Regions from separate parts of the Nocardiopsis sp. NPDC007018 genome, predicted to be linked through region 4. Evidence: riboswitches for the same ligand, from Rfam matches in the RefSeq annotation. Region 4 holds a riboswitch; each other region holds the start of a gene.
What was found. A riboswitch is a leader RNA that binds a small molecule or an ion and turns the genes downstream of it on or off. The one in region 4 is predicted to bind thiamine pyrophosphate.
Positions count from the first base shown of each region.

Region 1: linked by a shared signal. The riboswitch ahead of thiC (phosphomethylpyrimidine synthase ThiC) and the one ahead of thiD (bifunctional hydroxymethylpyrimidine kinase/phosphomethylpyrimidine kinase) in region 4 are both predicted to bind thiamine pyrophosphate.
Region 2: linked by a shared signal. The riboswitch ahead of ABZ635_RS03085 (ECF transporter S component) and the one ahead of thiD (bifunctional hydroxymethylpyrimidine kinase/phosphomethylpyrimidine kinase) in region 4 are both predicted to bind thiamine pyrophosphate.
Region 3: linked by a shared signal. The riboswitch ahead of thiO (glycine oxidase ThiO) and the one ahead of thiD (bifunctional hydroxymethylpyrimidine kinase/phosphomethylpyrimidine kinase) in region 4 are both predicted to bind thiamine pyrophosphate.

Region 1 is NZ_JBEYHA010000039.1:46,894-52,112, forward strand. It holds gene ABZ635_RS19770 (alpha-(1->3)-arabinofuranosyltransferase) at 1-155, shown strand, start outside; gene ABZ635_RS19775 (DUF3068 domain-containing protein) at 152-1,168, shown strand; gene ABZ635_RS19780 (MFS transporter) at 1,190-2,512, shown strand; gene ABZ635_RS19785 (SOS response-associated peptidase) at 2,522-3,376, shown strand; TPP riboswitch at 3,504-3,619, shown strand; gene thiC (phosphomethylpyrimidine synthase ThiC) at 3,609-5,219, shown strand, end outside.
Region 2 is NZ_JBEYHA010000004.1:42,648-47,866, forward strand. It holds gene ABZ635_RS03075 (transglycosylase domain-containing protein) at 1-833, shown strand, start outside; gene ABZ635_RS03080 (glycoside hydrolase family 19 protein) at 1,282-2,172, shown strand; TPP riboswitch at 2,300-2,407, shown strand; gene ABZ635_RS03085 (ECF transporter S component) at 2,494-3,135, shown strand; gene ABZ635_RS03090 (ABC transporter ATP-binding protein) at 3,140-4,690, shown strand; gene ABZ635_RS03095 (energy-coupling factor transporter transmembrane component T) at 4,687-5,219, shown strand, end outside.
Region 3 is NZ_JBEYHA010000082.1:5,471-10,689, reverse strand. It holds gene pknB (Stk1 family PASTA domain-containing Ser/Thr kinase) at 1-452, opposite strand, end outside; gene ABZ635_RS25940 (thiazole synthase) at 842-1,642, opposite strand; gene thiS (sulfur carrier protein ThiS) at 1,646-1,858, opposite strand; gene thiO (glycine oxidase ThiO) at 1,861-3,087, opposite strand; TPP riboswitch at 3,056-3,165, opposite strand; gene ABZ635_RS25925 (Rv2175c family DNA-binding protein) at 3,287-3,646, shown strand; gene thiE (thiamine phosphate synthase) at 3,715-4,386, shown strand; gene ABZ635_RS25915 (ABC transporter permease) at 4,499-5,219, opposite strand, start outside.
Region 4 is NZ_JBEYHA010000006.1:30,057-35,275, forward strand. It holds gene ABZ635_RS04550 (DUF6457 domain-containing protein) at 1-82, shown strand, start outside; gene ABZ635_RS04555 (sodium:alanine symporter family protein) at 304-1,749, shown strand; gene thiD (bifunctional hydroxymethylpyrimidine kinase/phosphomethylpyrimidine kinase) at 1,838-2,641, opposite strand; TPP riboswitch at 2,630-2,729, opposite strand; gene ABZ635_RS04565 (DUF368 domain-containing protein) at 2,809-3,732, opposite strand; gene ABZ635_RS04570 (acyl-CoA synthetase) at 4,086-5,219, opposite strand, start outside.

The sequences.
Region 1 (5,219 bases), on a different contig from region 4:
CCGACGGAGTGAGCGCGGCCGGGTCCCCGAACGGGACGCGGGAGCGGAGGCGGCGCGAGCCGTTCCCGTCCCCGAACGGTGCCGGGCCGGATGGCCGGGACGGACGCCCGGAACGGCCCGGGACCGGTCACGACGTCGAGGAGGCGCACCCGTGAGGACCACCCCGGGCAGGGGAACCGAACCCGACCGGAGCCCGCCCCCGGGCACGCTGCTGGTGGCGGCCGGAGCGTTCCTGCTGACCCTGGCCCTGCTGCTTCCGCTGTACGTGCACGACCGGGTCGCCCTGCTGCCCGCCGACGCCAGCCTGGGCCTGCGTCTGGTCGACGACGACGCCAGCTACCTGGACACCGCCACCTGGACCCGGGTGCGGGGCGCCGACCTCGAACGTGACACCCGTGTCGAGGCCTCGGCGCACGGAGCCGACTGGTCGGCCTGGGAGATGACCGTGGAGACCGCCTCCGCGGACCGGGTGCTCGACTACTGGAGCCGCCGGGTCATCGTGGACCGCGCGACCGGACGCGCGGTCAACTGCTGCGGCGAGCACGTCGGCGGCGACCGCGCGGTACGCCAGGCGGGGCTGGTCCTGTACTGGCCGCCCGGCGTCCCCGAGGGGGATCACTCCTTTTACGACGCCGAGGTGCGCGCGGCGCCCGCGGTCGTGTTCGAGGACGACGACGAGGTCGCCGGGCTGACGGTGCGCCGGTACGCGCAGAGCCTGGGGGCCACCCAGGTGCCCGACTCCGCACGGGACGTCCCGGCCGCCCTCTTCGACTCCGGCGCCGAGGGGACGGTCAGCGCGGCCCGGTGGATCGCCGTGGAGCGTACCTTCTGGGTCGAGCCGGTCACCGGCACCGTGGTGAACCTGGAGGAGCGCAGGACCGAGACCCTGCGCCCCACCAACGGTTCCGGCGAGGTGGAGCTGCTCGACGCCGACCTGGCCCTGGCCGAGGGACAGGTCTCCGGGTACGCGGAGCAGGCCCGCGTGCGGTCGCTGCTGTTGCGTGGCCTGGAACGCTGGGCGCCCATGGCGCTGGGTCCCATGGGGGCGCTCGCCGTCCTGGCGGGGCTGCTCGGGGCCTGGCGGTCCCGGTCCCCGGTCGCGAAGGAGGACGGCGGGCCGGTGCCGGAGGCGGGGGCCGACGCGCCACCGGTCGCGAAAACCGGGTGACGAACCGGCGGAGGGGCGGTCATGATCGCACCGAACCGTTCCTCCGCACCCCCCGGAGACACCGTGACCACGGACCCGGCCCCCGCCGCCCCGCGCCCTCCGGCGGTACGCCGCCTGAGGGCGGCCGTCCTGCTCGGCGCGATCCTGCTCTCGTCGATGGGGGACGAGGTGGTGTTGGTCGCGGCGATCCTCCGGTTGGCCGAGACGGGGAACTCCCTGTGGGTCACCGCGCTGCTCACCGCCCAGATCGGCCCGCTGATCCTGCTCGCGCCCCTGGCCGGGGTCGTGCTGGACCGCTTCGACACGGGTCGGGTACTGGTGCTGTCCTGCGCGGGGCAGGGTCTGGCCATCCTCCCGGCGCTGTGGTTCCCCCACCCGGGGGCCCTGGTCCTGTGCGTGCTGGCGGTCAGCTCCCTGGCGGCCTTCGCCAACCCGGCGATCCTCACCCTCCTGCCGAGCGCGGCCGGTGAGCTCGCCCCGGTGCGCGCCCACGCCCTGTTCGAGGGGGTACGGGCCTCGGCCACGGTGCTCGGGCCGCTCACCGGCGGAGTGCTGGTCGGCCTCTTCGGGGTCGCCCCGGCCCTGCTGTTGGACGCGGTGAGCTTCTTCGCGGCGGCCACCGCGTTCCTGCTCCTGGGCGTGCGGCGCCCGGTCGCCCGGGCTCCGGGGCCCCTGTGGGCGGGCGCCCTCGACGGAGCCCGCCACCTGGCGCGCGCCCGGTTGTTCCGGGTCCTGCTGCCGGTCCTCCTGGTGGCCGTGGCGGCCACCTCCACCACCAACGTGGCGATGGTGTTCGTGGTGCGGGAGGTCATGGGGCACGGGGCCGGGATCTTCGGTGCGCTCACGGCGGGCTGGGGGGCGGGACTCCTGGCCGGTGCGCTGGCCGTGTCGCTGCTGCGCCCGGCACCGACCGGGCGGGCCGTGGCCCTGGCCGCGGCCCTGGTGGGCGCGGCACTGGCACTGTGGGCGGCCCTCCCCGCCCTGGGAGTGGCCGCGCTGTGCGTGGTCGCGGCCGGGGCGGGCAACGCCGCCTTCAACGTCCTACTCAGGTCGGTGGTGCACCGGCACACGCCCGAACCCCTGCTCGGCCGGGCCCACGCGCTCATGGGATCGCTCGTCAACGGCGGGTTCGTCGCTGGTTTCCTCGTGGCCGGGTGGTTCGCCGCCGACCACCCCCGGGAGCTGCTGGCCGCCGCCGGGTCGGTCGCCCTGCTCACCGGGCTGCTCGGCGCGCTGGCCCTGCGCCTCACCGGTGCCGACGGTGGGTCGGACGGGTCGGACGGGCCGGACGGGGGCCGCGGGAACGACGGCGCGCACGGGGAGGACCGGGGGCGGATCACGTAGGATTCCCCCATGTGCGGTCGTTATGCCCAGTCCCGGAACGTGCACCAGCTCCAGTTGGCCTTCGCCCTTCCCGAGGAGGCCCGGGAACAGGAGGACGACCCGCGTTCCTGGCCCCCGCTGGAGGAACTCGACCCGGACTACAACATCTCGCCGGGCCGCCCCGTGTACGCCGTGCTCGGACCGCCGCCGCGCGGGGAGGGCACCGGTGCGCCGGGCCCGCGCACCCTGCACACGATGCGCTGGGGCCTGGTCCCCTCGTGGGCCAAGGACCGCAACGTCGGCTACCGGATGATCAACGCCCGCAGCGAGACCGTCGCGGACAAGCCCGCCTTCCGCACCGCCTACCGGCGCCGCCGCTGCCTCATCCCCGCCGACGCCTACTACGAGTGGCAGCTCCTCAACAAGGACGGCACCGCCGAGGCCAGCACCTCGCCCGCCACCGACCCGCAGCACCGCAGGCGCAAGGCCAAGGCGGCCAAGAAGCCGTTCTCCGTCCACTACACCGGGGACGAACCCCTCGCCATGGCCGGGATCTTCGAGCGCTGGCGCGACCCCGAGGTCGACGACGAGCGGGACCCCGCCGCCTGGGTCTGGAGCTGCGCGGTCATCACCACCGAGGCCGCGCCCGAGCTCGCGCACATCCACGAGCGCATGCCCGTCGTGGTGCCTCGCGAGGACTGGGCCGCCTGGCTCGACCCGTCCAGCGGCCCCGACCGACTGGAGCGGGTGCTGCACGAGACCCCGGTGGAACGGTTCGCCGTCGACGAGGTCTCCACCGAGGTCAACAGCATCAAGAACAACGGCCCCGACCTCCTGGAACCGACCGCGGGCGACGGAGCCGACCAGCTGGAGACACTCTTCTGACCCCCGGAGGCCTGGACAGGCCCGGGGACGTCCTGTGTATGGTGTGCGAGGCCACGGGGGAGTGCTTCCCCCCAGCCCGGGGCACCGTGATCGAGGTGTCCCGGCACGTTCGACGTGCGCACATGTGAATACGCAACGCGGGAGCTCGCGCCATGGCGGGCTGAGAGGGCGACTCGACGGTGTCGCCGACCGCAGAACCTGTTCGGGTAATTCCGACGTAGGGAGGCATGCCATGACGGCTATCGACGGTCGTGACGTTTCCACCACCGACGAGCACCGGGTGACCACAGGTCCCATCATGGGATCTCGCAAGGTCCACGAGGAGATCACCACCCCCGAGGGCACCACCCTCCGCGTCCCCCGCCGCCGGGTGGATCTCAGCAACGGCAGCCACTTCGATCTGTACGACACCTCCGGCCCCTACACCGACGACAACGCCGACATCGACGTCCACCGGGGGCTGCCGCGCACCCGCGAGAGCTGGGCGCTCGACCCCGTGAACGGCGCGGTCACCCAACTGGCCCACGCCAGGGCCGGAACCATCACCCCCGAGATGCGGTTCGTGGCCGCCCGAGAGGGCGCCGAACCCGAGTTCGTCCGCGACGAGGTGGCCATCGGCCGCGCCGTCATCCCGGTCAACCGCAACCACCCCGAGTCCGAACCGACCATCATCGGCAAGAACTTCCTCGTGAAGATCAACGCCAACATCGGCAACTCCGCGGTCACCTCGTCGGTATCCGAGGAGGTCGAGAAGATGGTGTGGGCCACCCGCTGGGGCGCCGACACCGTCATGGACCTGTCGACCGGCAAGCGCATCCACGAGACCCGGGAACGCATCGTCCGCAACTCCCCGGTACCCATCGGCACCGTGCCGATCTACCAGGCGCTGGAGAAGGTCGACGGCGACCCCACCCGGCTCACCTGGGAGATCTACCGGGAGACCATCATCGAGCAGGCCGAACAGGGGGTGGACTACATGACCGTCCACGCGGGCGTCCTGCTCAGGTACGTGCCGCTGGCCGCCCGCCGCGTCACCGGCATCGTCTCGCGCGGCGGCTCCATCATGGCCGCCTGGTGCCTGGCCCACCACCGGGAGAGCTTCCTCTACACCCACTTCGAGGAGCTGTGCGAGATCTTCCGCCGGTACGACGTCACGTTCTCGCTCGGTGACGGCCTGCGCCCCGGCTCCATCGCCGACGCCAACGACGAGGCGCAGTTCGCCGAGCTGCGCACCCTGGGCGAGCTGACCCACATCGCCCGCTCCCACGACGTCCAGGTGATGATCGAGGGCCCCGGCCACGTGCCGATGGACAAGATCCGGGAGAACGTGCGCCTGGAGGAGGAGCTGTGCGGTGAGGCGCCCTTCTACACGCTCGGCCCCCTGGCCACCGACGTCGCCCCCGGCTACGACCACATCACCTCGGCGATCGGGGCGGCCCAGATCGGTTGGCACGGGACCGCGATGCTGTGCTACGTCACCCCCAAGGAGCACCTGGGGCTGCCCAACCGCGACGACGTCAAGACCGGCGTGATCACCTACAAGCTCGCCGCGCACGCCGCCGACGTCGCCAAGGGCCACCCCCGGGCCCAGGAATGGGACGACGAGCTGTCCAAGGCGCGCTTCGAGTTCCGGTGGCAGGACCAGTTCCACCTGTCGCTCGACCCGGAGACCGCGCAGTCCTTCCACGACGAGACCCTGCCCGCCGCGCCGGCCAAGACCGCGCACTTCTGCTCCATGTGCGGACCGAAGTTCTGCTCGATGAAGATCTCCCAGGACGTGCGCAGGTACGCCGAGGAGAACGGTCTGGACACGGTCGAGGCGATCGAGAAGGGCATGGCGGAC
Region 2 (5,219 bases), on a different contig from region 4:
TGCGTTCGGTGGCCGTCGACGGGACCGACGAGGAGCTCAAGACCGCGTCGGAGTGTGATCGCAGGGTCGAGCGGGACGCCGCCGACGGGGTCAACCACCTCCTCCAGCAAACCTTCGACGGGGGGACCGCGAACGGCCTGGACCTGGGGCGGCCGGCGGCGGGCAAGACCGGCACGACGGACGGCGCCGCCTACGCCTGGTTCGCCGGGTACACCCCGAACCTCGCCTCCGCCGTGGTCGTGGGCGACGTGCGGGGCGGTGAGCAGAACCCGCTCCAGAACGTGACGATCGGCGGGCGCCACTACGGGATCGTCTACGGCGGCACGCTGCCCGGGCCGATCTGGCAGGAGAGTATGCGGGGCGCCACCGCGCACCTGCCCGAGGACGCGTTCGCGAGGTCGCCGAAGTCCTTTGGCGACCCGAAGACCGAGCCGCCGGAGCAGCGGGGCGGCGACGACGCCGGGGACGGACCGGGCGGCGGGGGTGACGAGGACGACGACGGTGGCGGCACCGGAGGGACGGGCGGTACCGAGGGCGGCGCCGGTGAGACGGACGGAACCGGCGCGACGGGTGACATGGGGGGCACCGACGGCGCGGGTGAGACCGACGGTTCGGACGGTGTGGGTGGGACCAGCGGTACGGGTAGCACCGGGGAGACGAGTGGTACTGAAGGGGCGGGAGAGACAAGTGGTACGGGCGAGACGGGTGGAACGGGGGACACCGGCGCGACGAGCGGTACGGAAGGCTCGGGCGGTACCGACGGCACCGGGGGCACGAGCGGTACCGGTGGCGAAGGGGACATGAGCGGTACCGGAGGTGACGACGGTACGTAGGGCCTGAAACGAAGGCGCTCCGCTCCGCCCGTCGCCCAGTGTCCTCCGAGGCATCCGGGGCCTTCGCGGGGCCGCTCCCCCCTGAGCCCTCCTGGCCGCCTGACTCGGGCCGCCAGCCCCCGGACACCGCGTCACTGCGCGGAGTTCGCCTGACGGGCGCCGGTGGGGCGGCCCGCTGACGAGAGGGCGTCCGGTGGCCGCTCGCGGAGGTGCCCCCGTGCCGCCGCGGCTCCGGACGGCTGTCCCGCACGGCTGTCCCGGGGCGGGCATCCCCGCCGGGGTCCGCGCGGGAGAGCGCGGGCGGGCCGCCGTCCCTGTCCGTACCGTCACCCGGTTCTCACATTCCGTGGCGGAAGGCCTTGACAGGTCTAGACCACTCTTGCTTAGGTGACGTCACCCCCCGCGGCGCGCGGTCGGACGCCGCGCCGCACCCTAGGAGTGTGATCACGTGATCCGACGTCTCCTGAGCCAGTTGGCCGCGCTCGGCGCGCTCGCGGCTGTGCTCGTCGTCCTTCCCGCCACCGTCGCGCAGGCCGCGGCCGTCTGCGCGACCGGCTGGAGCCCGACCGCCGTCTACAACGGCGGCGGCCAGGTCTCCTACGAGGGCCGCAACTACACCGCCAAGTGGTGGACACAGAACGAGCGACCCGGAACGTCGGACGTCTGGGCCGACCAGGGGCCCTGCGGCGACGGCGGGGGCGGCGAGCAGCCCGCCCCCAGTGACTTCGTCGTCAGCGAGGCCCAGTTCAACCAGATGTTCCCGAACCGGAACCCCTTCTACACCTACGCCGGGCTCACCGACGCCCTGAGCTCCTACCCGGGCTTCACCAACACCGGCAGCGTCGAGGTGCAGCGGCGCGAGGCCGCAGCCTTCCTGGCCAACGTCAGCCACGAGACCGGCGGGCTGGTGTACATCAAGGAGATCAACGAGGACAACTACCCGCACTACTGTGACTGGAACCAGCCCTTCGGCTGCCCGGCCGGACAGGACGCCTACTACGGCAAGGGTCCGATCCAGCTGAGTTGGAACTACAACTACAAGGCCGCCGGTGACGCCCTCGGCATCGACCTGCTGAACAACCCGTACCTGGTGGAGCAGGACGCGGCCATCGCGTGGCGGACCGGCCTCTGGTTCTGGAACACCCAGTCCGGCGCCGGGACGATGTCGGGGCACACCGCCATCGTCGACGGTCACGGCTTCGGTGAGTCGATCCGCTCCATCAACGGCTCCATCGAGTGCAACGGCGGCAACCCCGAACAGGTCCAGAGCCGCATCAACACGTTCACGCACTTCACCCAGATCCTCGGGACCACCACGGGGTCGAACCTGAGCTGCTGACCTCGGGGCGCCCCCGGCGCCCGAGGAGGCCCTCGTCGGGGGCGCGGTCGGCGGTCACCGTCGCACGCGCCCCCGCTGGTGTGCCGGGAAGGACTTCATTGTTCGTCCTGTTTGCCCCATAATGGAGGCAATCCGACAGGGGAGCGCGTGAGCGCTGAGAGTGCGGCACCAGGCCGCAGACCCTTACACACCTGATCTGGGTCATGCCAGCGAAGGAAGTCGTAGGAAACCGTCACCGCGTGTGCGCCTTCCGCGCGCGCCCGGTCGGCGCTCTTGGCCACACGGCCCCTCGTCACACCGACGAAGGGACGTCAACCACCTATGAGTACAGCAAGCGACCGCGAGACCGGGCCCGGAACCGCCGACGAGCCGGGCGGCTTCGTCCAGGGGGTCCTGGCCGGGCTCAGGAGCTGGCGCACCGTCGACATCGTCGTGGCCTCCGTCATCGGCGTGGCGGTCGGCGTCGTCTTCTGGCTGTGGAACATCGTCTGGTCGGTCACCACGCCGCTGTTCGTCGCCTTCCCGCCCGGGCAGGCCGTCGTCTACGGCATGTGGATGATCTCCGGCGTGCTCGGCGGCCTCATCATCAGGAAGCCCGGCGCGGCCCTGCTCACCTCGATCGCCGCGGCCTCGGTCTCGGCGGTGCTGGGCACCCAGTGGGGGGTCATGGTGATCCTCGACGGAACCCTCCAGGGGCTGCTGCCCGAACTGGTCTTCCTCGCCTTCGCCTACCGGCGCTGGAACACGGGTGTGGCCGTGCTGGCCGCCGCGGTCGCCGGGATCTCCCCGGCCGTGCGCGACAACATCGCCTACAACGTGACCTGGCCGATCGAGTACCAGATCACCTACGGCGTGATCGTCGTGCTGAGTTCGGCCGTCATCGCGGGGGTGGGCGCGCGCCTGCTCACCACCGCGCTGGCCAGGGCGGGCGCGCTCGCCCCCTTCCCCTCGGCCCGGGGCTGACCCCGTGACCCGACCCGACACGCGCGGGGCCCGCGTCGAACTGTCCGGCTGGGGCTGGAGGCACTCCGGCCGCGGCACCCACGCCCTGCGCGGGGTGGACCTGATCATCGAACCGGGGGAGCGGGTCCTGCTGCTCGGCGCCTCCGGCGCGGGCAAGTCCACCCTGCTGCACTCCCTGGCCGGACTCACCGGCGAGGACGGTGCCATCAGCGGGGAGCGGGAGGGCTCGCTACTGGTGGACGGCGTTCCGGCCGACCGTGGTCGCGGCGGCACCGGGCTGGTCAGCCAGGACCCCGAGACCCAGCTGGTGATGGCCCGGGCCGGGGACGACGTCGCCTTCGGCCTGGAGAACCTCGGGGTGGAACGGGACCTCATCTGGCCGAGGGTCGAGCGCGCCCTGGGGGAGGTCGGTTTCCCCTACGGACTCCGCCACTCCACCGGCGCCCTGTCCGGAGGCGAGAAACAGCGTCTCGTGATCGCGGGCGCGCTGGCCATGCGGCCGCGCCTGCTGCTGCTGGACGAACCCACCGCCAACCTCGACCCGGCCGGGGCCGCGCTCGTCCGCGACCTGCTGTCGCGCCTGCTCGCCGAGACCGAGGCCACCCTCGTCCTGGTCGAACACCGGGTGGCCGACGTCGTCGACCTGGTGGACCGGGTCGTGGTGGTCGAACCCGGCGGCGGCGTGATCGCCGACGGCGCCCCGCACCTCGTGTTCGCCGAACACGGCCGGTCGTTGGCCGACCAGGGGGTGTGGATTCCGGGGAACGAGCCCGTGCCCGAGCTCACCCCCGGCCCCGGGGGAGCACCCCTGCTGGAGACCGTCGACGTCGCCGCGCGCACGCCCTTCCAGGTGGGAGTGCGCGCGGCCCCCCGGCGCACGGTACTCGACCACGTGAACGTCGCCCTGGCCGCCGGGACCGCCACCGCTCTGACCGGACCCAACGGCGCGGGCAAGTCCACGCTCCTCACCATGCTGGCCGGGCTCTCGCGCCCGCACCGGGGACAGGTCCTGCCGCGCGGCCCGCTGGCCGCCGCCGACCGCCGTCCGCTCGTACGCTGGCCCGCCCGGCGCCTGGCCCGCCACGTGGGCACGGTGTTCCAGCACGCCGAGGACCAGTTCGTCACGGCCACGGTCCGCGACGAACTCCGGTTCGCGCCCCTGCGCGCGGGGATGGGCGAGGCGGAGACGGACGCCTGGGTGGGCGAGCTGATGGAACGGCTGCGTCTGACCCGTCTGGCCGAGGTGCACCCGTACACGCTCTCGGGGGGAGAGAAGCGCCGGTTGTCGGTGGCGACCGCCCTGAGTTCCGGCCCCTCGCACGCCCCGGACGTGCTGGTGCTGGACGAACCCACCTTCGGGCAGGACACCCGCACCTGGACGGAACTGGTGGAGCTGCTCGGCGTCCTGCGCGCCGAGGGGCGGGCCGTGGCCATGGCCACCCACGACACGCTCCTCCTGCGGCACCTGACGGACGTGGAGGTACGGGTGGCCGGAGGGCGCGCGACCCGCGTCGGGACGGTCGCGTCCACCACGGCACGAGAGGGGGACGCGTGAGCGCCCGCGACGACACCGCGCCGAACGGGGCGGGCGGGGACACCCTGACCCTGGACGTCCCCGAGGTGGGCGGCGCCCGCTACTGGCTGACCGGCCTCAACCCGGCCGCCAAACTGCTGGCCGCCCTGATCATTGGGATCGGGCTGATTCCCGCCGTGGACGCCGTCACCGGCGGCGTCGTGCTGCTCGCCGTGCTCCTCACCGTCCCGTTCAGCGGCGTGGACCGGCGCACCCTCCTGGTTCTGGGCGGCCCCTTCGTGCTCATGGGGCTCAGCAGCGGGGCGGTCAACTACCTCTACGGAGAACAGGGGCTGGAGGGCGCGGCGGGCGCGGCGGTGCGCCTGCTCGCCATCGCCCTGCCCGGTCTGCTCGCGGCGGTCAGCAGCGATCCCACGGAGATGGCGGACGGTCTCGTCCAGCGGCTCCGGGTCCCCGAACGCCCCGCCATGGGAGTACTCGCGGCGCTGCGGCTCATCCCGCTCCTCGCCGACCAGTGGCGGACCATCACGCTGGCGCGCAGGGCGCGCGG
Region 3 (5,219 bases), on a different contig from region 4:
TTGCTGATGAGCACGTTCTCGGGCTTGACGTCGCGGTGCACCATCCCCGCCTGGTGGGCGGCGCCCAGTGCGGCCAGCACGGAGGCCATGAAGTTCAGGGCCTGCTTCGGGGCCAGCCGCCCGTGCGCCTTGAGGAGGTCGCGCAGGGTCTGCCCGGGCACGTACTCCATGGCCAGGAAGACGTGCCCCTGGTCCTCGCCCTGGTCGAAGACCTGGACGACGTTGGGGTGCGAGAGCTTGGCGACCGAGTGGGCCTCGTTGATGAAGCGCTGGACGAAGGTCGGGTCCTGCGCCAGGGAGGGGTGCATGACCTTGAGGGCCAGCCGTCGGTCCAGCCTGAGGTCGTGGGCGACGTAGACGGTCGCCATACCGCCACCGGCGATCCTTGACTCGACGAAGTAGCGACGGTCCAGCGTCGCGCCTACTAGCGGGTCGGAAGTCGTCATGTCCACGGCGGAGTTGTGTCCTTGCTGCGGGGAGCGCGGGCGTTCGCGGCCGGTGGCGCGTACCCGACACCTGGTGTCGATCCGACACCCTAGCGGAAGCCGGTGTCGGTTCCGCCCCGCGGTTCACGGTCGCGGCGGCCCCCGTGTCCACCGTCGTGGAGGCCGACCGGAGGGTCGGTTCGGGGCGTCCCGCGCCTGGGCGGTCTGGAGGTGCGGTGCCGCTCACGGCACACGCACCCCTCCCACGGTAGGGGACGGGACCAAACCCGAAGGTCACGCCGCGTGTCGGTGTCGTGACGGAGGGCGCCTCGCGGGCGCGTCGCCGCAGGCGGAGGCGCCGGGTGCCGGGCCCGCCCCCCGACGCGGCCCGCGACGGCGGTCCGGTCCGTTTGGGCTCAGACCACGTCGGGGCTGGAGGCCCTGGCGTGGCGGCGGACCGGGATGCGCCCGGCCAGCCGCGCGCCGCGCCCGGCGCGCACGGCGTCGCGCATCGCCGACGCCATCCGCACCGGGTCCTGGGCGCGGGTCACGGCCGTGGCCAACAACACCGCGTCGCACCCCAGCTCCATGGCCAGGGCGGCGTCGCTGGCGGTGCCGATACCCGCGTCGACGATCACCGGGACGCTCGACCGCTCGACGATCAGCTCCAGGTTGTGCGGGTTGCGGATGCCCAGCCCCGAACCGATCGGCGCGGCCAGCGGCATCACGGCGGCGCAGCCCAGCTGTTCCAGGCGGCGGGCCAGCACGGGGTCGTCGTTGGTGTACGGCAGAACCGTGAAACCGTCGTCGACCAGCGCTTCGGCGGCGTCGAGCAGCTCCACCGGGTCGGGCAGCAGGGTGTGCTCGTCGGCGACCACCTCCAGCTTCACCCAGTCGGTTCCCAGGGCCTCGCGGCCCAGCCTGGCGGTGCGCACGGCGTCCACGGCGGTGAAGCATCCGGCGGTGTTGGGCAGCGGGCGGATGCCGTTGCGGTCCAGGACGTCCCACACCGACCCCTGGGTGCCCGGGGTGATCCGGCGCATGGCCACGGTGGTCAGCTCGGTCCCCGACGCCAGGAGCGCCTCTTCCAGGACCTCCAGTGAGGGCGCTCCCCCCGTGCCGGTGATGAGGCGGGAACCGAAGGGGACCCCCGCGATGACCAGCGGGTCCCCGGACGTGTGGTCCCCGGCTGTCGGCGCCTCGGTGGTCTGCGTCATGGTTCAGCCTCCCTGTACCGCGGTGAGCACGTCCACGCGGTCGCCGGGCGACAGCGCGGTGCCGGTCCAGGCGGTGCGGCGCACCACCTCGTCGTTGACGGCGACGGCGATCCCCCCGGGGACGGCGCCCTCCCCGGCTCCGGTGAGGGCGCGCACGACCCCGTCCACGGTGCTCGCCGCGCTGTCCTGCGCCTGTCCGTTGATGATCAGTTCCACTGCTACTCCCACGTTCTTCTGGCGGCTGAGAACCGGCGCGCGTACGAGGGGAGCGCGCCGGTGGTGAGGGCCTCGGCCATGACCTCGCCGGTCACCGGGGCCAGCAGGACCCCGTGCCGGAAGTGTCCGGCGGCCAGGTGGAGTCCCGGGACCCGGGTGGGGCCCAGGAGGGGTTCGTTGTCGGGGGAGCCGGGCCGCAGACCCACACAGGTCTCCACGACCTCCAGCTCGCTCACCCCGGGGACGAGTTCGCGGGCGTCCCGCAGGACCTGCCAGAGCCCGCCCACGGTCAGCGAGGTGTCGTGGCCCAGCTCCTCCTGGGTGGCCCCCACGACGACCTCGCCGTCGGCACGGGGCACCAGGTAGACGGGGAACCCGCGGACCAGACCGCGAACGGTGCGGGTGACCAGCGGGGGCTCCCCGGCGGGCACCCGGGCGCGCAGCAGCTGCCCCTTGACCGGGCGCAGCGGCGGTACCACCACCGGTTCGGGCACCCGCACACGGTCGCCCCAGCACCCGGCGGCGAGCACCACCTGGTCGGCGGGGAGTTCGGCGCCGTCGGCCAGCCGCACGCCCAGACGGGCGCCACCGGGGCCGGGGGAGGAGACCTCCTCCACACGCCCGGGGAGCTCGCGCACGCCCGCGCCCTCTCCGGCCCGGGCCAGGGCGAGCAGCAGGGAACGCGGGTTCACCGAGTGGTCCTCGGGAGCCAGTACCCCGCCGCGCACCCCGGGCGCGAGCGTGGGTTCGAGGCGTCGGCACTCGCGGCTGGTCAACCGCTCTGTGGGGATGCCCAGGCGTCGCTGGAGGGCGTGCAGGTCGGTCAGGACCGCCAGGTCGTCGCGGTCGAAGGCGACCAGCAGGGTGCCGGTGCGGCGGTGGCCGACGTCCACCCCGCTGGCCTCCTGGAGTTCGGCGACGAAGTCGTCGTACAGGCGCGCCGAGCGCACCCCGAACTCCATCAGCTCCTCCTCGCCGAAGACCGCCTCGGTGGCGGGGGTGAGCATCCCCGCGGCGACGGCGGAGGCGGCCCGGGCGGAGGAGGGCGCGGTCACGGGGTCGGGTTCGACCAGGGTGACGGTCAGGCCGCGCTGGGCCGCGCGCCAGGCGGTGACCCGGCCGACGACGCCGCCGCCGACCACGACCACGCCACTGGTGGGATGAATCGTCTTCTGTGGGGGAACCTCGTCGTTGCGCACGGCGCCGTGTTCCACTCCCTTCGCCGGCATGACCCGGATCAGGTTCGTGCGGTCGGAGGCGGCGAGCCCCCCTCTCAGCCGGGTCCACCCGGCTCCCGCGGGACGTGTCTGTTCGGCCCCATCCTAGATCAGCCCGTCCGGGCCCGCCGTGGCGGGGATCTCCCAGGCAGGAAGCCCGCACGGGGCGCGACGGTCACCGGCGCCCGGTCGGGTGTGGCAGATTGGTGAGGTGACACAAAGCGATCGTGAACTCGACGAACTCGTCGGCGAATGGCTGACCCTGCGTGAGGCGGCCGCGCCGCTGGGCGTGAGCCCCAACCGCATCAAGACCCTCATCCGCGAGAACCGCCTGATGGGCGTGGTGCGCGGCGGTGAGCTCTCCATCCCCGCCGCCTTCCTGGACGGCGAGGACCTGGTCAAGGGCCTCCCGGGCACCATCGTGCTGCTCACCGACGCCGGTTTCTCCACCGAGGAGGCCCTGCGCTGGCTGTTCACCCCGGACGACACCCTGCCGGGCACGCCGATCCAGGCGATGCGCGAGAACCGGGGCACGGAGGTCCGCCGCCGGGCCCAGGGCCTGGCCTTCTGACACCCCGCACGGCCCGGAGGCACGCACCGCACGGTGGCGGCCCCGGGCCGTTGGCTAGGGTGGGGGCCGTGAGGACGAGCCACGGAACCAGCCTGCGCGAGCGCCTGGACGCATCCCTTCTGTACCTGTGCACCGACGCCCGGACCGGGAGCGGTGATCTCGCGGAGTTCGCGGACGCCGCCCTGGCCGGGGGCGTGGACATCATCCAGCTCCGGCACAAGGGGCTGGAGGCCCGCGACGAACTGGCCGCACTGGAGGTCCTTCGGGAGGCGTGCGAGCGCCACGGCGCCCTGCTCGCCGTCAACGACCGCGCCGACATCGCCCGGGCGGTGCGCGCCGACGTGCTGCACCTGGGCCAGCGCGACCTCCCGGTGCCCCTGGCGCGCGACGTGATCGGCGCCGACCCGGTGATCGGGCGCTCCAACAACGACCCCGTGGCCGCCGCGCGCTCGGCGCGGGAGCCGGGGAGCGACTACTTCTGCGTGGGCCCGACCTGGGCGACTCCGACCAAGCCGGGGCGTCCGGCGGCCGGTCTGGAACTGGTCGAACGCGCCGCGGCCCTGGGTTCGGACCGTCCCTGGTTCGCGATCGGCGGCATCGACCTGGACAACGTGGACCGGGTGCTCGACGCCGGAGCCGCCCGGGTGGTCGTGGTCCGCGCCATCACCGAGGCCGAGGACCCCCGCGCCGCGGCGAGCGCGCTGCGGGCCCGCCTGACCGCGCGGCGCGACACCGCCTGACGGGTGTGCGGACGACGGCCCCGGGAACCAGCGGTTCCCGGGGCCGTCCCGTGCGCCGTCCCGTGCCCCTCGCGGGGCCCGTCCACCGGGAGGCGACGGGGCCGGTGCGCGGTCAGCGCCGCCCGGCCCGCTGGAACAGCCAGCGGGTCAGGACCAGGGCGGCCAGGGTCAGGCCGCCCAACCAGAGGGTGAGGGGCACCGCCTGGTCGCCGACCGGGACCCCCGAGGTGAGCTCGCGCAGGGTCTCGATGGCCAGGCTGACCGGCTGGTGCTCGGCGAACCCCCGGAGGAAGGTCGGCAGCCCCTCCACGGGGACGAAGGCCGAGGACAGGTAGGGCACGAAGAGCGCGACGAACGCGAACATCCCGGCGGTGTCCGCCGAGCGCGCGGCCAGTCCCCACGCGGCGGCGGCCAGCGTGAGCAGCACGACGTAGGCGGTCACGAGCGCCGCCGCCCACGCCCACCCGGCGGCCGAAGCCTCGGGGCGGAAGCCGAGCGCGAGGGCAGCGCCCAGCACCAGCAGGGTCGACACCAGGTTGCGCAGCACTCCGGCGACGACGTGTCCGGTCACCACCGCCGAGGCGCGCACCGGCATCGTCCGCAGCCGCCGGACCACGCCCGTGGCCAGGTCCGAGTGGACCGCGGTGGCGGTCATCGACGCCCCGAATCCCGCACAGAGCAGCATCACGCCCGGGGCCACGTAGTCCACATAGGACGCCCCCTCGGTCAGCCCCTCCACGGCCGCGCCGAAGACGGTGACGAAGAGCAGCATGACGGCGACCGGGGCGACCACGGCGGTGACCATGCTGTCGACGTCGCGCAGGGAGTGGGTG
Region 4 (5,219 bases):
GGAGGTCGCGGCGGCCGTGCTCAGCCGCCTCGCCCTGGCCCGGGCGGAGGAAGCGGGCGGGGCCGAGAGCGGAGAGGGGTAGCTCCCCCAGAGAGGACCGGGATCAGGACACGTGAAAAAGACGTGTTAGGTGGCCGTAATAAGCATTCTGACCTCGTGTGATGCGTTCGTTACGCGCCAGTGCCATTCTTTCCCGATACCGAACGGTACCCACCGTTTCCAACGTGTTTCCGTGGGTCCCGGTTCCCCTTCACACCACAGTCTTCCCCTACCCCACGTAATCACCGAAAGAGAGGTCCCCCCGTGGACCACCTCCTCGAAATGGCCGAAGTCCTGCGGGACGTCATCTGGGGCCCGTACGTCCTCATCCCGCTGCTGCTCCTGACCGGTGTCTTCCTGACGATCCGGTTGAACCTGCTCCAGTTCACGAAGCTCGGCCACGCGCTCTGGCTCGCCTTCGTCCGGCGCAAGGAGGACCACCACCAGGCCGAGGGCGACATCTCTCACTACCAGGCGCTCAGCACGGCCCTCGCCGCCACCGTCGGCGTCGGCAACATCGCCGGTGTCGGCCTGGCCATCGGGATCGGCGGGCCCGGCGCGCTGTTCTGGATGTGGCTCACCGGCCTCGCGGGCATGGCCACCAAGTACAGCGAAGCCCTTCTGGGCGTCAAGTACCGGGTCAAGGACGAGAAGGGCGAGCAGGCCGGCGGCCCGATGTACTACCTCCGCAACGGGCTGCCCGGCCGGTTCGGGTACTTCCTCGGCGGCGCCTTCGCGATCTTCGGCGCCATCGCCGCGTTCGGCATCGGCAACGGCACCCAGGCCGAGGCCGTGTCCAGCTCCCTCAACAACGTGACCGGCGTCGACCAGCGGATCATCGGCGTGGTCCTGATGGTGCTCGTCGCCATCGTCATCCTCGGCGGGATCAAGAGCATCGGCCGCTTCGCCTCCGCGATCGTGCCGTTCATGATCATCGGGTTCATCTTCATGAACCTGCTGGTGCTGATGATCAACTGGGAGCAGATCCTCCCCGCCTTCGTGCTCGTCTTCACCGACGCCTTCACCGGCACCTCGGCCGCCGGCGGATTCGCGGGCGCCGGCCTGATGCTGGTCATCCGCACGGGTGTGGCCCGAGGCATCTTCTCCAACGAGTCCGGTCTGGGCACGGGTGCCATCGCGGCGGCCTCCGCCAAGACCACGCAGCCGGTCCGCCAGGCCATGGTGTCGATGACGCAGACCTTCATCGACACCATCATCATGGTGACCCTGACCGCGCTGATGATCATCACCTCTGGCCTGTGGAACGCGAACGTGAGCGCCGGGTTCGACCCCGACGACAAGGGCGTGCTGCTCACCTCGGGTTCGATGGAGCAGGGCCTGTCCATGCTCAGCCCGGCCCTGGGCACCTTCGGGGTCGTCTTCATCGCCTGCGCCGTCGCGGTCTTCGCCTACACGACGATCCTCGGTTGGTCGTACTACGGTGAGCGCTGCATGGTCTACCTGGCCAAGGGCAGGCGCACCCTGGTCCTGCCGTACCGCCTGCTCTTCATCGCCGTCGTGTACGTCGGAGCGACGGCCAGCGTCGAGTCGGTCTGGCTCTTCAGCGACATCGCCAACGGGTTGATGGCGCTGCCCAACCTCGTGGGTCTGATCCTGTTGTCGCCGGTCGTGGTCGCGGAGACCCGCAAGTTCTTCGGCCACCCGCAGTGGCGCAACCCCGACGTGATCATGGACGACGTCAGCAAGTAGTCCGCGTGCGGCCCGGGACGGCGTCCCGGGGCCACGTCGAGGGGGACCGGCCGCGACTGCCGGTCCCCCCTTGCGTGGCGCCGGGCGGCTACCACCAGGCGTGGAAGTGGTGCACCGGCCCCTGGCCGCCGCCCGCGTCGATCTCGTCGGCGCGGCGCAGGGCCTCGGTGAGGTAGGCCTTGGCGTCGGCCACGGCCGTCACCGCGTCCGGCCGCTGCGGCAGCAGGGCCGCGATCGACGAGGACAGGGTGCAGCCGGTGCCGTGGGTGTTGCGGGTGTCCACCCGCGGCGCGCGCAACTCGACGGGCGCGCCGACCCCGTCGACCAGCAGGTCGACGCTCTCCGCGCCCGGCAGGTGCCCGCCCTTGAGCAGGACCCGGCGGGGGCCGAGCCCGAGCAGTCGCTCGGCCTGGTCGCGCATCTCCTCGAGGGTGGTGGCCTCGGCCTCGTCGAGCAGGTCGGCCGCCTCGGGGAGGTTGGGGGTGAGCAGGTCGGCACGGGGCAGCAGGACGTTCCGCAGTGCCTCGATGGCCGACCGTTCCAGGAGGCGGTCGCCGCTCTTGGCCACCATCACCGGGTCCACGACCACGTTCGGGAGCCGGTGGCGGTCCACGGCGGCCGCGACGGCCTCGGTGACTTCGGACGTGGACAGCATGCCCACCTTGACCGCGTGCACGGTCGCGTCGGTGAACAGGGTGTCCATCTGGTCGGTGACGAACGACGCGGGGACACCGTGCACTCCGGTGACCCCGCGTGTGGACTGGGCGGTCAACGCCGTCACCACGGTCATCCCGAAGACTCCGTGGGCGGAGAACGCCTTCAGGTCGGCCTGGACGCCCGCGCCCCCGCTGGGGTCGCTTCCGGCGATGGACACGACGTTGTACGCGCTCATTGGCGTTCCTTCGCTAGTACGAACTAGGGCAGGTTCGACGGGTGTGCTCTCAGCCGGAAGGACGCTTCCGGCACCCCGCGCCGCCGGGGCCTCACGGCCCCGGCATCGGTGTTGGTTTGTGGTGGTTCCGACTGTAGTGGACGGTTCGCCGGGGCGGACCGGGGGCTCTAGACGGAGACGTTCTGACGGGTCTCCACCCGCTGCTGGGCGAGCTTGCGCTGTTCCCAGACGATCATGCCGACGACCACCACGAAGCCGCCGACCGCGAAGGCGATCGTCACGGGGACGTCGGTCATCGGCAGCAGGTCGCGGTTCTCGTCCTGCCACGGCCACAGGGCGCGCAGCGAACCGGCCATGAGACCGGTGAGCACCACCAGGGTGATGTGGTGGTGGTTCTCCAGCAGGAACTGGAGCACCTTCACGAACAGCGCCAGACCGGTGATCATGCCCAGCACGAAGACGGTGATGTAGGGCAGGTCGGCGGCGCGCAGGGCGGCCATGGTGGGCTCGTACAGGCCCAGGGTCAGCAGGATGAACGACCCCGACAGACCGGGCAGGACCAGCGCGCAGATCGCGACGGCCGCCGCGAAGAAGACCACCACGGGGTGGGTGGGCAGGTTGGCTCCGGGCAGGCCGGTGAGCAGGAACGCGAGTACGGCGAACACCAGCGCGACCGCGTAGTGCCAGGCCTTCCACTTCTTGCCCGCGCCGGTGTAGGGAATCCACAGGCAGGCCAGGACCAGGCCGAAGAAGAGCGCGTAGGCGTACTGCTCGTACACCTCGACCAGCGGGGCGAGGAAGATCGCGGCCAGGATGAGCGCGACCGCCATGCCGATCAGGGCGGGGACGAGCACCGGCCAGTCGACCTGGCGGAACTGCTCCTGGGCCCGCTCCTTGCCCTTGCCCCGGGGGACGTCGGTGACGTAGCGCTTGATGCCGCTGACCACGTGGCCCGCGCCGCCGATCAGCTTGTCGTAGAGGCCGACCATCAGCGCGACGGTGCCGCCGCTGATGCCGGGAAGGGCCTCGGAGGTGCCGACGGCCCCGCCGCGCACCGCGTTGAAGATGTAGGAGCCTACTGACTTGGCCATGTTGTCGGGCGCGGGCCCGGGGGAGTCCCGGGACGCGGCGCCGTCCTCCGTCCTGATGGGGCCGCCGACACGGTGTCGATGCCGGTCGGCGGTGTCAAAGGGGTGCTGTGTCGCGCGGGTCGCGGGGGCGACCTCCACCGGTTCGACGCCCCGGCCCGCGCTGATGTGTGCCGCCCGGGCCGTGCGATGGGGGAGGAGAGCCGACAGGCCCCGGGCCGGGCAGTGCCGATTCTAGCGGCGCCGGGCGGGGCCGAGACGTCCGAGCGCCCTGATATTCGGGGTTTTGGTCAGGTATTCGCCCGTCAGGTCCGGAGTCCGAAAACAGAACGTGACAGGCGGCCCCGAACCCCGTCTCAGTTCCGGCGCGACGCCGACAGCGGAGCGAGCGGGACGGCGGGCGCGGCGGGGTCCTCCCCGGCCACCGACGCGGCCCACCGGTAGTCCTGCTTCCCCACCGCCGTACGCCGCACCCGGTCCACGAAGTGCACGGTCCGGGGCACCTTGAACCCCGCCAGGCGCACGCGGCAGTGCGCCCTCAACGCGCCCTCGTCGGGGGCCGAACCCGAGGCCAGCGAGACCAGGGCCGTCACCCTCTGCCCGAGCCGCTCGTCGGGGGCGGGCACCACGATCACGTCCTCCACCGAGGGATGGGCCTTCAACACGGCCTCCACCTCTTCGGGATAGACCTTCTCTCCGGCGGTATTGATCACCACGCTGCCCCGGCCCAGCAACACGATGGAACCGTCCGCCGCCCGAGTGCCGTAGTCGCCCGACAGCGCCCAGCGCCGCCCCTCACTGTCCGTGGGGAATGTGCGGGCGGTGGCGATCGGATCGTTGTAGTAGCCCAGCGGAATCCGGCCGGTCCGGGCGATCCGGCCGACCTCGACCGACCCCGGGGGCAGCGGCCTCAGGGCGCCGTCCAGCACCGCGATGCTGCCGCCCATGGTGAAGCTGCGCCGGTCGGCGGAGTCCGCGACGCTCGTGTGCTCCTCGGGTGCGGTCGCCGAGCCGCACACGCCCGTCTCCGACCCCCCGTAGGCGTCGGCCAGGGCGACGTCCTCGCGCCAGGCACGCCACAGCCCGCGCACGGCGGGCGTGAGCGGGGTGCCGCCCGAGCGCACCGAGGTCAGGTCCGGACACAGGTCGGGCTCGGTGAGCAGGTGCCTGGCCAGCGGACGCGCCATGGCGTCCCCCACCAGCTGCACGGCGTGCACCCCCTCGCGGTGCGCCAGTTCCAGCACGCGGTCCGCCCGGAGACTGCGGTCGGTGGAGAGCACCACACGCTTGCCGCACAGCAGCATGCTCAGCGCGTTCCACTGCCCGGCGGCGTGCATGAGCGGACCGAGCACCAGCATGCGCAGAGGGAAACAGCGGGCCGCGCGATCGGCCACGTCGGAGGGGGTGGCGGCGCGGGGGGAGCCCGGGTCGCGGCGCTCCACCGCGGCGCGGAAGACGTCCGCCTGACGCCACAGCACACCCTTGGGATA